One region of the Streptomyces manipurensis genome, then DNA from elsewhere that is predicted to be linked to it. Evidence: riboswitches for the same ligand, from Rfam matches in the RefSeq annotation. Region 1 holds a riboswitch; the other holds the start of a gene.
The links. A riboswitch is a leader RNA that binds a small molecule or an ion and turns the genes downstream of it on or off. The one in region 1 is predicted to bind cobalamin.
Positions count from the first base shown of each region.

Region 2: it holds a riboswitch for cobalamin, as region 1 does, so the genes downstream of both, ACPU2J_RS22705 (ribonucleoside-diphosphate reductase subunit alpha) here and ACPU2J_RS31540 (CoA-acylating methylmalonate-semialdehyde dehydrogenase) in region 1, are expected to answer to the same signal.

Region 1 covers NZ_CP186950.1:6,931,169-6,937,703, forward strand. Annotated here, with positions in the region: gene ACPU2J_RS31525 (hypothetical protein) at 57-1,469, shown strand; gene ACPU2J_RS31530 (alpha/beta fold hydrolase) at 1,608-2,321, shown strand; gene ACPU2J_RS31535 (DUF4430 domain-containing protein) at 2,384-2,872, opposite strand; cobalamin riboswitch at 3,285-3,455, shown strand; gene ACPU2J_RS31540 (CoA-acylating methylmalonate-semialdehyde dehydrogenase) at 3,649-5,148, shown strand; gene ACPU2J_RS31545 (acyl-CoA dehydrogenase family protein) at 5,145-6,299, shown strand; gene ACPU2J_RS31550 (enoyl-CoA hydratase/isomerase family protein) at 6,296-6,535, shown strand, end outside.
Region 2 covers NZ_CP186950.1:4,869,827-4,876,361, forward strand. Annotated here, with positions in the region: gene def (peptide deformylase) at 1-6, shown strand, start outside; gene ACPU2J_RS22690 (helix-turn-helix domain-containing protein) at 16-981, opposite strand; gene ACPU2J_RS22695 (hypothetical protein) at 1,063-1,275, shown strand; gene ACPU2J_RS22700 (ribonucleotide-diphosphate reductase subunit beta) at 1,404-2,420, opposite strand; gene ACPU2J_RS22705 (ribonucleoside-diphosphate reductase subunit alpha) at 2,420-4,816, opposite strand; cobalamin riboswitch at 4,957-5,078, opposite strand; gene ACPU2J_RS22710 (GNAT family N-acetyltransferase) at 5,130-5,627, opposite strand; gene ACPU2J_RS22715 (YbdD/YjiX family protein) at 5,725-5,922, opposite strand; gene ACPU2J_RS22720 (carbon starvation CstA family protein) at 5,919-6,535, opposite strand, start outside.

The DNA of each region.
Region 1 (6,535 bases):
GCCGTCGCCCGTGCGAGCTCCGGTCGGGCCGGCGTCCCTCATTCCAGGAGCAGGCCATGTCCCGTACCCGCACACAGCGCCGCCTCACCCTCGTGGTGCCCGCAGCGCTCGGCGCGCTCGCCCTCACCGTACTGCCCGCGTCCGCCACGTCCTCGCCCGCGCAGATCGCCACGTCCAAGGCGAACGGTGTGACCTATCTCAAGTCGCTCCAGGCCGCGGACGGTTCCTACGCGGGAGCCGGTCTCTCCAACGAGTGGGCCTTCACCACCTTCGCGGCGGCCGGCACGGCCGTCGTCGACGTCCACCCCGGCGGCGACACCACGAAGAACGCCCGGACCGTCTACCGCAACCTGCTCTCCACGGCGGGCTGGCCGCAGGCCTCCCCGGTGGTCACCGACTACGAGCGCGGCACCCTCAACGCCTACGCGGCCGGCATCGACCCGATGCGGGTCTCGGCCTCCCGCAACCTCATCGCACACGTGTACTCCTACTGGCAGACCGCCGAGGCCGGCTACTTCGGCCCCTCGGGCAACTTCAACGGCACGGTCTTCGCGGCCCTCGCACTCGGCGGTGCCAAGACCCAGGCGGGCGGCGCCCGTGTCCCGCAGGCGCTGACCGACGCCATGGTGGCGCGCCTGCGCGCCAACCAGCACGTGGACGGCGGCTGGACCTACCAGAAGGGCGAGGGCAACCCGACCGTCCTGAACTCCGCGAGCGACGTCGACATGACCGGCGCGGCCATGGCGGCCCTGTGCGTGTCCGGGGTCCCGAACACCGACACCGACGTCGTGCAGGCGAAGAACTTCCTCAAGAGCACCCTGGTGTCGGGCAGCGGCGCCTTCAACTCCCTCTACGGGGTGAACACCAGCTCCAACGGCTGGGGCGTCGCGGGTCTGAACGCCTGCGGGTTCAACCCCCAGACCGGGGACTTCCTCACCGGCAGCGGCAAGACCCCGATCGACTTCCTGATCGCCAACCAGTACAACCCGGCCGGCGGTTTCAAGTACAAGCCCGCGGACACCGCGCCCACCGCCTACGCCTCCATCGACGCCCTGCGGGCCGTCGCCGGGGGAGGGTTCACCACGGCCCCGCCCGTCCCCGTCACGCCGGGGGCCCCGCAGTGGGTCGCCCAGTCCACCTTCACCGCCGGTACGGCGACCCGGCTGGCGCTGACCGTCGACGACGGTGCGGGCAGCCTCAAGGTCTGCTCCGTCTCCTTCACCCCGACCGGTACGACCACCACCCTCGGCGACGTCCTGGCCGCCGCCACGAGCGGCGCCACCCCGGCCGGCTGCGTCACGAGCGTCACGCCCTCGTCCGGCACCGGCACCATCACCAACATCAACGGCAAGGCCAACAGCGGCTCCCACACCTGGAAGGTGAGCGTCGACGGCTCGGCCTTCGCCGGAGCGGCCCGCAACAAGGTCATCAACGTCGGCGACACCATCGCCCTGCGCTGGGGCGCCTGACCGCCGCGACCACCCGCCCCCGCGGAGGACCGCGGGGGCGGGCGCCCGGCGGGTAGAGGGAGCGTTGGGCGCCTCTGACCAGGGCGTTCACGAAAATACGCCTGGAGGTTCGGCGGGCTCTCCGGCTACGGTGCGGGCATGGTGAATTTCGTGCTGGTCGCAGGTGCACGGCTCGGGGCGTCGGCGTGGGGCGAGGTGGTGCCGCATCTGCGCGCGGCAGGCCACGGCGTCCATCCGCTGACGCTGTCCGGTCTCGCCGACAAGCAGGGTGTACCGGCGGGGCAGCAGACGCACGTCCAGGACATCGTCGACGAGGTGGAACGCGGCGGTCTGCGTGACGTGGTCCTGGTGGGTCACAGCTACTCGGGCATCCCGGTGGGCCAGGCCGCACAGCGGATCGGTGACCGGCTAGCCCGCGTGGTGTTCGTCGACTCGAGCGTTCCGGCCGACGGCGAGTCGTTCGTCTCCGCCCGGCCGGACGGCGGGGCGGCCCTGGAGGCGGCCATCGCCGGGGGCGGAGGGTTCTGGCCGGTCCCACCGGCCGCGCACTACGACGGCGAGGGTCTCACCGACGAGCAGATCGCACGCCTCGTGCGGGGCTCGACGCCGCACCCGGGCGCCACGCTGACCGAGCCCGCCGTGCTGTCGGGGCCGCTCGGCGCACTTCCGGCGACGTACGTCCTGTGCGTGATGCCGGGGACCGCTCCCGAGGACGCCGAGCCCGACGACGAGGTGGCCGAGCTGCTGAACGGCGAGAGCTGGCGGCTGGTCAGGCTGGACACCGGCCACTGGCCGATGTTCTCCCGGCCGCGCGAGCTGGCACAGGTCCTCCTCGACGCCGCCGCCGAGTGAGATCACCCCGCCCCGTGAATTGAAGATCATTCACGGGGCGGGATGCCCTTCCGGCGCAGGCTCTAGAAGGACGTCCAGGTGAAGGAGACCTGGTCACCGGCGCTTATCCTGAACTGGCAGCCGCCGACGGGGGTCGGGGTGCCGTTCACGGCGATGCTCCAATAGGCGGAACCCCCGCCGCTCACGTTCTTGACCGTGTCGACGGAGAAGTCGTCGAAGGACGCGTACCACGCACCGTCCCAGGTGAAGCCCTTCTTGCGGGCGGCGTCGTCGAGGGCGGCGGTGGGCGTGGGCACCTTCGACGCGTGGGTGCCGCCGTTGGTCCCGTCGCACTTGTGGGTCCCGCCGGTGGCCGTGGTGACGTCGTGGCCCTTGGTGGTGACCTTGCCCTTGAACAGCTGCCCGTCGGGGCCCTGGACGGTGACGGTCACCTTCACGGCCTTGTTGGTGTTCGGCTTGGCGTGGGCGTCGGCCACGGCCGGGGAGGTGACGAGCGCGAGGGCCAGGGCGACCGTGGTGATCGCGGAACGGCGGGCGAGGGTCTGGCGCATGGAGTGCCTTCCTGGTGGGATCTACGGGTCCGCCGGAGCGGCCCGTCGACCCGCGCTCGCGCACTCCCGCGGCGGCGCCCTCGCGGAGGGCGCGCCGGAGTACCGGGCCGGGCTGGGGGCTTCGTCCTGCAGACCATGACAGTGGGAAGCGGTGCACATCGCACCCCGGGTACTCCGACTCACGGCGCCGGGCGCCGTTCACGGTTGCAGGTCAGCGCCGGATTCCCACCGGCTTCCCCCAGTTGTGCGGGTATTCGATTGTCGGTCCCCGCCGCACGGGCCGGAGCAGAACGCATCGTACGACCTGGTGGGCGGCGCCGGAAGCCGGTTCCCGAAGGAGGGCGATGTGAGTGAACCGGCCGTGGGCGCGCGGGCGATGGCCCTGGACTTACTAGGACGTCCAACTATATGTTCGTGGCACAAGGTCCGCGGTGCAGGGAAGCCGGTGTGAATCCGGCACGGTCCCGCCACTGTGACCGGGGAGTGTGCTGCCATCCACACGCCACTGACGAGGTCTGTCGGGAAGGCGGGCGGCGCGCGGGGATCCGGGAGTCAGGATACCGGCCGCGGATTGTTCCGTGTTGTCCACGAGGATGGAGCAGACACGCATGGCACCGGTTTGTACCCACGACCCTGGTGATCCGGCGGAGCGCGCACACACCGATTCCGCGCGCTCGTAGTTCCCTCGGCGTTCCGCGGCGGCGCATCCCCATCGGGGTGCGGCCCGCCGGTCTGCCGTGCCATCCCCGGATCCCACCTGACGAGAGCAGGCATCCATGGTCCGTGAACTCACCCATTTCATCGGCGGAAAGCACACCACCGGCCTGTCCGGACTCTTCGCCGACGTGTACGACCCGAACACCGGCACGGTCCAGGCGCGGGTCCCGCTGGCCGGGCGCGCCGACACCGAGGCGGCCATCGCCAACGCCGAGGAGGCGCAGGCGGACTGGGGCCAGTGGAACCCGCAGCGCCGGTCCCGGGTGCTGCTGCGCTTCCTCCAGCTCGTCGAAGGCGAGCGGGAGAGCCTCGCGCGGCTGCTGTCCGCCGAGCACGGCAAGACCGTCGCCGACGCCCACGGAGACCTCCAACGCGGCCTCGAGGTAGTGGAGTTCGCTGCGGGCATCCCACACCTCCTCAAGGGGGAGTTCACCGACAACGCGGGCACCGGCATCGACGTGCACTCCCTGCGCAGCCCGCTCGGCGTCGTCGTCGGCATCACCCCCTTCAACTTCCCGGCCATGATTCCGCTCTGGCAGGCCGCACCGGCGCTGGCCTGCGGCAACGCGTTCATCCTGAAGCCCTCCGAGCGCGATCCGTCCGTACCGCTGCGACTGGCCGAGCTGTTCCTGGAGGCCGGTCTGCCGCCGGGCGTCCTCAACGTGGTCAACGGGGGCAAGGAGGCCGTCGACACCCTCCTCGAGGACCCGCGGGTCCAGGCGCTCGGCTTCGTCGGCTCCACTCCGATCGCCGCGCACATCTACGCCACCGCCGCCGCGCACGGCAAGCGCGCCCAGTGCTTCGGCGGAGCCAAGAACCACATGATCGTGATGCCCGACGCCGACCTCGACCAGGCCGTCGACGCCCTGATCGGCGCCGGCTACGGCTCGGCGGGCGAGCGCTGCATGGCGATCTCCGTGGCCGTCCCGGTCGGCGAGGAGACCGCGGACCGTCTCGTCGCCGCCCTGAAGGACCGCATCGCCACCCTCAGGATCGGCCGGTCCGACGACCCCGCCGCCGACTTCGGCCCCCTGGTCAGCCGGGACGCCCTCGACCGGGTGCACCGGTACGTGGACATCGGCGTGAACGAGGGCGCCGAACTCGTCGTCGACGGCCGCGGGTTCACCCTCGACGGGCACGAGAACGGCTACTTCGCGGGAGCCACCCTCTTCGACCGCGTCTCCCCGCAGATGCGCGTCTACCGCGAGGAGATCTTCGGTCCCGTCCTGTGCGTCGTACGGGCCGCCGACTTCGAGGAGGCGCTGCGGCTGCCGAGCGAGCACCCCTTCGGCAACGGCGTGGCGATCTTCACGCGGGACGGGGACACCGCCCGCGAGTTCACCCGCCGGGTCAACACCGGCATGGTCGGCGTCAACGTACCCATCCCGGTGCCCGTCGCTTACCACACCTTCGGCGGCTGGAAGAAGTCCGGCTTCGGGGACCTCAACCAGCACGGCCCGGACTCCATCCGCTTCTACACCCGTACCAAGACCGTCACCTCGCGCTGGCCCTCCGGGGCCAAGGAGGGCGCGAGCTTCACCATCCCGACGATGGGATGAGCGCCGTGACCACCACCCTCACCGAGGACCAGCTCGCCCTCGCCGAGGTCACCCTGGACTTCGCGCAGGAGCAACTGGCCCCGCACGCCGTCACCTGGGACCAGGACAAGCACTTCCCCCTCGACGTCATCCGCCGGGCCGCCTCCCTCGGCCTCGCCGGCGTGTACGTACGCGAGGAGCACGGCGGTTCCGGCCTCAGCCGCAGCGACGGCGTGCTCGTCTTCGAGACCCTCGCGACGGGCTGCCCGTCGATCGCCGGATACCTGTCCATCCACAACATGGTCGCCTGGATGATCGACCGTTACGGCGACGACGTCCAGCGCGCCGCCTGGCTGCCGCGTCTCTGCTCCGCCGCGAGCCTCGGCAGCTACTGCCTGACCGAACCGGGGGCCGGCTCCGACGCCGCCGCCCTGCGGACCCGTGCGGAGCGGCAGGGCGACCACTACGTCCTGACCGGGGTGAAGCAGTTCATCTCCGGTGCCGGCGCCTCCGACCTCTACGTGGTCATGGCCCGCACGGGCGAGCCCGGTCCGGGCGGGATCTCCGCCTTCGTCGTCGAGCGCGATGATCCCGGGGTCTCCTTCGGCCCCAACGAGCGGAAGATGGGCTGGAACGCCCAGCCCACCCGTCAGGTGGTCCTCGACGGCGTCCGGGTCCCCGCCGGCCGGCGGCTCGGCGCGGAGGGCGACGGCTTCCGCATCGCCATGAACGGCCTCAACGGCGGCCGGCTCGGCATCGCCGCCTGCTCCCTGGGCGGCGCGCAGAGCGCCCTCGACCGGAGCCTGTCCCACCTCGCCGACCGGGAGGCGTTCGGCGGGCGTCTGCTGGACGCGCAGGCGCTCCAGTTCCGGCTGGCCGACATGGCGACCGAGCTCGCGGCCGCCCGGGCCCTGGTGCGGCAGGCGGCCGAGGCCCTGGACGGCGCCGACCCCCTGGCCCCGCGCCTGTGCGCGATGGCCAAGCGCTTCGCCACCGACACCGGGTACGCCGTCGCCGACGCGGCCCTCCAGCTGCACGGCGGCTACGGCTACCTCAGCGAGTACGGCATCGAGAAGATCGTCCGCGACCTGCGGGTCCACCAGATCCTGGAAGGCACCAACGAGGTCATGCGCGTCATCGTCGCGCGCGGACTCACGGAGACACTGCGATGACCCACGACAAGCCCGTGGACCACCACGACACCCACGAGGACGTCCTCGTGCACACCGAGGGCCGCGCCGCGTACCTCACCCTGAACCGGCCCAAGGCCCTCAACGCCCTCTCGCACCCGATGGTCCTGCGCATCGAGGAAGCGCTCACGGCCTGGGCGGACGACCCCGCGGTCGAGGCGGTCGTCCTCCGGGGCGCCGGCGAACGCGGCCTGTGCGCGGGCGGGGACATCCGCGCC
Region 2 (6,535 bases), 2.1 Mb from region 1:
GCCTGATCCGGATCCTCAGGCGGCCTGCGGGCCCCGGAACGCGCGCCGGAAGGAGTTCGGCGTGGTGCCCAGGGTCCGCAGGAAGTGGTGGCGCAGCGCGGCCGCGTTGCCGAAGCCGCAGCGGCCGGCGATGGCGTCCACCGTCTCGCTCGTCGACTCCAGCAGCTCCTGCGCCAGCAGGACCCGCTGGCGCAGCACCCACTTGTACGGGGTGGTGCCGGTCTCCTGGAGGAAGCGCCGGGCGAAGGTCCGCGGGGACATGTGCGCGCGGTCCGCGAGCTGCTCGACGGTGATCTCCTCGTCCAGGTGGCGGGCCATCCACTCGATCACCTCGCCCACCGTGTCGCAGGCCGTGCGCGGCAACGGCCGCTGGATGAACTGGGCCTGACCGCCGTCCCGGTGGGGCGGTACGACCATCCGCCGCGCGATGATGTTGGCCACCTCGGCGCCGTGCTCCTGGCGGACCACGTGCAGGCACGCGTCGATGCCCGAGGCGGTGCCGGCGGCGGTGATCACCGACCCCTCGTCCACGTAGAGCACGTCCGGGTCGACGACCGCGCGCGGGAAGCGGCGGGCCAGGGCCGCGGAGTGCATCCAGTGCGTGGTGCAGCGGCGGCCGTCCAGGAGCCCGGCCGCGCCGACGACGTACGCCCCGCTGCACACGCTCAGCACGCGGGCGCCGCGGTCCACGGCCCGGCGCAGGGCGGCGAGCAGGGGCTCGGGGTAGATGCGTCGGTCGGCGTCCTTGGCGGCGGGCAGGCAGATCAGGTCCGCCTCCTCCAGCCGTTCGGGCCCGTGCGCGGGGGTGATCGCGAAGGCGCCCCCTCCCACGGACAGCGGTCCCTCCTCCACCGCGCACACGGCGAAGTCGTACACCGGAAGTCCCATGTCACTGCGATCGATTCCGAACACCTCGCAGAAGATCCCCAGCTCGAAGGGGGCGACTCCGTCGACGAGGGCCACGGCCACGTTTTTCAGCATGGAGACAGTGTGGCAGTAATTCTGTCTTCTGTGGCAGTACTGCCACTGTCGATCATGGGCGATCAGGCGGACAGTAGAGACATGACCACCTTCCTGAACTACCTCGTCGTCCTCGCCCTCGCCGCCTTCCTCATCGGGCCGGCCCTCTACCTCAACTGGCGCGACCGGCGCTCCGACCGCCAGATGCGCGCCGTCGCCACCCGCATCGTCTGGCTGCCCCGCCAGCGCTCGGGCGGCATGCCGCCCACCCCGCGCCGCCGCGGCGGCTGGCACCTCGGCCCCGTCATCCACTGATTCCGGGACCACCGCGGGCCGGGAACGCGAGAAGCCGGGACACGGATCGTCCGCATCCCGGCTCCCCGGACCCGGGCGAGCCCCCGGGGGCTCCTCGAAGCTCCCCCGGAAGGTCCGCCCAAGGTCCCCTAGAAGTCCTCGTCCAGGTCCACCGTGCCCTCGACCGCCACCTGGTAGGCCGACGGGCGGCGCTCGAAGAAGTTCGTCAGCTCCTGGACGCCCTGGAGCTCCATGAACGAGAACGGGTTCTGCGAGCCGTACACCGGCGCGAACCCGAGGCGGACCAGACGCTGGTCCGCGACGCACTCCAGGTACTCGCGCATCGACTCGGTGTTCATGCCCGGCAGGCCGTCGCCGCACAGGTCACGGCCGAACTGCAGCTCCGCCTCCACGGCCTCCTTCAGCATGTCGGTGACCTGCTGCTGGAGCGCGTCGTCGAAGAGCTCGGGCTCCTCCTTGCGGACCGTGTCCACGACCTCGAAGGCGAAGTTCATGTGCATGGTCTCGTCACGGAACACCCAGTTGGTGCCGGTGGCCAGGCCGTGCAGCAGACCGCGCGAGCGGAACCAGTACACGTACGCGAAGGCGCCGTAGAAGAACAGGCCCTCGATGCACGCCGCGAAGCAGATCAGGTTCAGCAGGAAGCGGCGGCGGTCGGCCTGGGTCTCCAGGCGCTCGATCTTCTCGACCGAGTCCATCCACTTGAAGCAGAACTGCGCCTTCTCGCGGATGGAGGGGATCTCCTCGACCGCGTCGAAGGCGGCCGCGCGGTCGTCCGGGTCGGGCAGGTAGGTGTCGAGCAGCGTCAGGTAGAACTGGACGTGCACGGCCTCCTCGAACAGCTGGCGCGACAGGTACAGGCGCGCCTCCGGGGAGTTGATGTGCTTGTAGAGCGTCAGCACCAGGTTGTTCGAGACGATCGAGTCGCCCGTCGCGAAGAAGGCGACCAGACGGCCGATCATGTGCTGCTCCGCCGGCGTCAGCTTCGCCAGGTCCGCGACGTCGGAGTGGAGGTCGACCTCCTCCACCGTCCAGGTGTTCTTGATCGCGTCCCGGTAGCGCTCGTAGAAGTCCGGGTAGCGCATCGGGCGCAGCGTGAGCTCGAAGCCCGGGTCCAGGAGGTTCTTGTGGTCGTTGGAGCTCATTACTGGCAGGCCTCGCAGGACTCGGGGTTCTCAAGGGAGCAGGCCAGCGCGTCGGCGTCGACGGCCTGCGGGAGGGCCACCGGTGCGGCGGTGGCTGCCTGGGCGGCGCGGGCGATCTTCGTCGCCGGGCGCGAACGCAGGTAGTACGTGGTCTTCAGGCCCTGCTTCCAGGCGTACGCGTACATCGAGCTGAGCTTGCCGATGGTGGGCGTCTCCAGGAACAGGTTCAGCGACTGCGACTGGTCCAGGAACGGCGTACGGGCCGCCGCCATGTCGATCAGACCGCGCTGCGGGATCTCCCACGCCGTGCGGTACAGCTCGCGCACCTCGGCCGGGATCCAGCCGAAGCCCTGAACCGAGCCGGATGAGTCGCGCAGCGCCTCGCGGGTCTGCGCGTCCCACACGCCGAGCTGCTTCAGCTCCTCCACCAGATAGCCGTTCACCTGGAGGAACTCGCCCGACAGGGTCTCGCGCTTGAAGAGGTTGGAGACCTGCGGCTCGATGCACTCGTACACGCCGGCGATCGAGGCGATCGTGGCCGTCGGGGCGATCGCCAGGAGCAGGGAGTTGCGCATGCCGGTCTCGGCGACGCGGGCGCGCAGCGCATCCCAGCGCTCCGGCCAGTTCAGCTCGACGATCGCGCTCTCGAAGTGATCAGGGTGCAGCACACCGCGGGCGGTGCGGGTCTGCTCCCAGGCGGGCAGCGGGCCGCTGCGCTCGGCGAGGTCGCAGGAGGCCTCGTACGCGGCGAGCATGATGCGCTCGGAGAGCTTGGTGGACAGCGCCTTCGCCTCGGGGGAGTCGAAGGGCAGCTTCAGCTTGAAGAAGACGTCCTGGAGGCCCATCGCGCCCAGGCCCACCGGACGCCAGCGGGCGTTGGAGCGGCCGGCCTGCTCGGTCGGGTAGAAGTTGATGTCCACCACGCGGTCGAGGAAGGTGACGGCCGTGCGGACGGTCTCGTCGAGGCGCTCCCAGTCGATCTCGCCCGTCTCCGTGAGCACGAAGGCGCCCAGGTTGACCGAACCGAGGTTGCAGACGGCCGTCTCGCCGTCGTTGGTGACCTCGATGATCTCGGTGCACAGGTTCGAGGAGTGGACGACGGTGCCCGGCTCGGCGGTCTGGTTCGCCGTGCGGTTGGAGGCGTCCTTGAAGGTCATCCAGCCCTGGCCGGTCTGCGCGAGGGTGCGCATCATCCGGCCGTACAGGTCGCGGGCGGGCATGGTCTTGCGGGCCAGGCCGTCGGCCTCGGCCTTGCGGTAGGCGGCGTCGAAGTCGTCGCCCCACAGGTCGACCAGCTCGGGCACGTCGGCGGGGGAGAACAGCGACCACTCGGCGTCGGCGTTCACGCGGCGCATGAACTCGTCCGGCACCCAGTGGGCGAGGTTGAGGTTGTGGGTGCGGCGCTGGTCCTCGCCGGTGTTGTCGCGGAGCTCCAGGAACTCCTCGATGTCCGCGTGCCAGGTCTCCAGGTAGACCGCGGCGGCGCCCTTGCGGCGGCCGCCCTGGTTGACCGCGGCCACGGAGGCGTCGAGGGTCTTCAGGAACGGCACGATGCCGTTGGAGTGGCCGTTGGTGCCGCGGATCAGCGAACCGCGGGCGCGGATGCGGGAGTACGACAGGCCGATGCCGCCCGCGTGCTTCGACAGGCGCGCGACCTGGTGGTAGCGGTCGTAGATCGAGTCGAGCTCGTCCAGCGGGGAGTCCAGCAGGTAGCAGGAGGACATCTGCGGGTGCCGGGTGCCGGAGTTGAAGAGCGTCGGGGAGGACGGCAGGTAGTCCAGCCGGCTCATCAGCCGGTAGAGCGAGGCCACTTCCTCGACGGCCTGGACGCTCTCGTCCGCGGCGAGACCGCAGGCCACGCGGAGCATGAAGAACTGCGGGGTCTCGATGACCTGACGGGTGATCGGGTGGCGCAGCAGGTAGCGGCTGTGCAGGGTGCGCAGGCCGAAGAAGCCGAAGCGGTCGTCCGCGCCCTCGGCGAGGGTGTGCTCGACGAGCGCGTCCAGGCGGGCCGCGTGCGCGCGCACGAACTCGGCGGTGCGGTCGGCGATCAGGCCTTCGCGGTGGCCGACCTCGACGGAGGCGGAGAACGAGGTGGAGCCCTGGCTCGCGGCCTCGTCGCGCACGGCCAGCGTCAGCAGGCGGGCGGCGAGCCGGGAGTACGCAGGGTCCTCGGAGATCAGGCCGGCGGCGGCCTCGGTGGCGAGCCCCCGCAGTTCGGCCTCGTCGGCGGCGGAGCTGCGGCCGCGGAGCGCGGCGGCGGCCACCCGGCCGGGGTCGGTGTCGGGGAGGTCCGCCGTCAGTTCGGTGAGGGTACGCAGCAGCGTGGCCCCCGGGCCCTCGGTGTTGTCGCCAGAAGTGGACTCGGCGCGCGGTGCGGAAGGCGCGATGGTCACGGCGGGAGCTCTCCCTCGCTCGGCCCGGGTCGTGCGCGGGCGGGCGCGGGCGCGCATGCGGGCGTGGCAGGAACGGGCACACCGCACGGCGTCCACCGGCCCAACCGCGAGACCCGGACGTGTCGGCACCCGGTTCGGTCGACCCGGGCGCACCGTCGGCAGGTCATCGGACTTGGCGTCCGGATGCCGGACACTTCATACCGTTGCGGGACAGTTCCGGATTCCCACCGGATTCCCCTGCGGCGACAGCAGGCATGAGCATACATGTGGGGGCGGCCCGTTGCCGCAACCCCCACATGTAGTGTCGGCGTGGCTACAGCTTGAGCCGATACGTGAGGAGTGTCAGGCCCTCGACGGGCGCCCAGTCCCGCTCCGGCGTGCGCACGAAGCCCAGGCGCGCGTAGATCCGGTGGGCCCCGGCCATGCTGCGCTGGGTGGAGAGCACCACCCCCGTGACGCCCGGCAGGGCCCGTGCGCGCTCGACACAGGCCCGTACGAGCGCCTCCCCGGCTCCCCTGCCCCGCGCGGCGTGATCCACCGCCAGCATCCGGAACTCGGCCTCGTCCGGACCGGCTATGTCGGCGAGCGGGCTGCCGGGTGCGGCGAAGGTCACCCCGCCCAGCAGGCGCCCCTCCTCCTCGGCGACGAGCACCTCGGCCAGGGCGGCCCGGCCGGCGACGTCGCGCAGCACGTTCAGGTAGGCGTCGTCCTCGCCGAAGTCCAGATGCCCGTCGGCGAGGTAGGCCCGCGCCGTGATCCCACCGAGGTCCGCGTAGTCGGCGGGCAGCGCCCTCCTGATCACCATGTCCATGCGTCCGAGTGTGCAGGACGCCGTGGTGTGCCGGCCGGGCCCGGCACGCCCGAAGGCCCCGCCGCGGGCAGCGGCGGGGCCTTCGGGGCGGGGCGGCTCAGCAGCAGCGGAAGCCCTCGCGGGGGTCCGCCTCGCGGGCGTCCGTGCGGGCGCGCTCGAAGGCCCGCCGGGTGAGGACCTCCGCCTGCGGGTCGTGGGAGCGGGCGTGGGCCACGTACCGGTCGTACGCCGCCTCCCCGGAGAACTCCCGTACGTAGAACCGCACCTTCGCCAGCGCGCCGCGCACACCGCTCACGCCACCGGCTCCTTGACCTGTCCGCCGCCCGTCTCGGGGCCCACCGCGGCGAGCTGCGCCCGCTCTTCGGGGGTCGCGATCAGCCCGGCCGGCGCGACGATCTTCGACTCGGTCCAGGGGACCTCGGAGAGGGTCGCCGACTGCGGATCGCGGACCGCCTTCCAGCAGGTCCGGGCCGCGTCCGCGAGGACCACCAGGATCAGGACCGCGAACAGCGCGCACAGGACGCCGTCGACCGTGGCGTTGGTGACCACGGTGTGCATGTCGTCCATGTTCTTCGCCGGCGGCAGGACCTTGTCGGCGTCGATCCCGGCCTGGTACTTGTCGCGCTGGGCGAAGAAGCCGACCTTCACGTCCTCCGAGAAGATCTTCTGGTAGCTCGCGGTGAGGGTCACCGTGGCGTCCCACACCAGCGGGACCCCCGTCACCCAGGCCCACTTGAGCCGCCCGGACTTCACCAGCAGCGTGGTGCAGACGGCCAGGGCGACCGCGGCGAGCAGCTGGTTGGCGATGCCGAAGAGCGGGAAGAGCTGGTTGATGCCGCCCAGCGGGTCCTTGATGCCGACCCACAGGAAGTAGCCCCACCCGCCGACGACGATCGCGCTCGCGAACC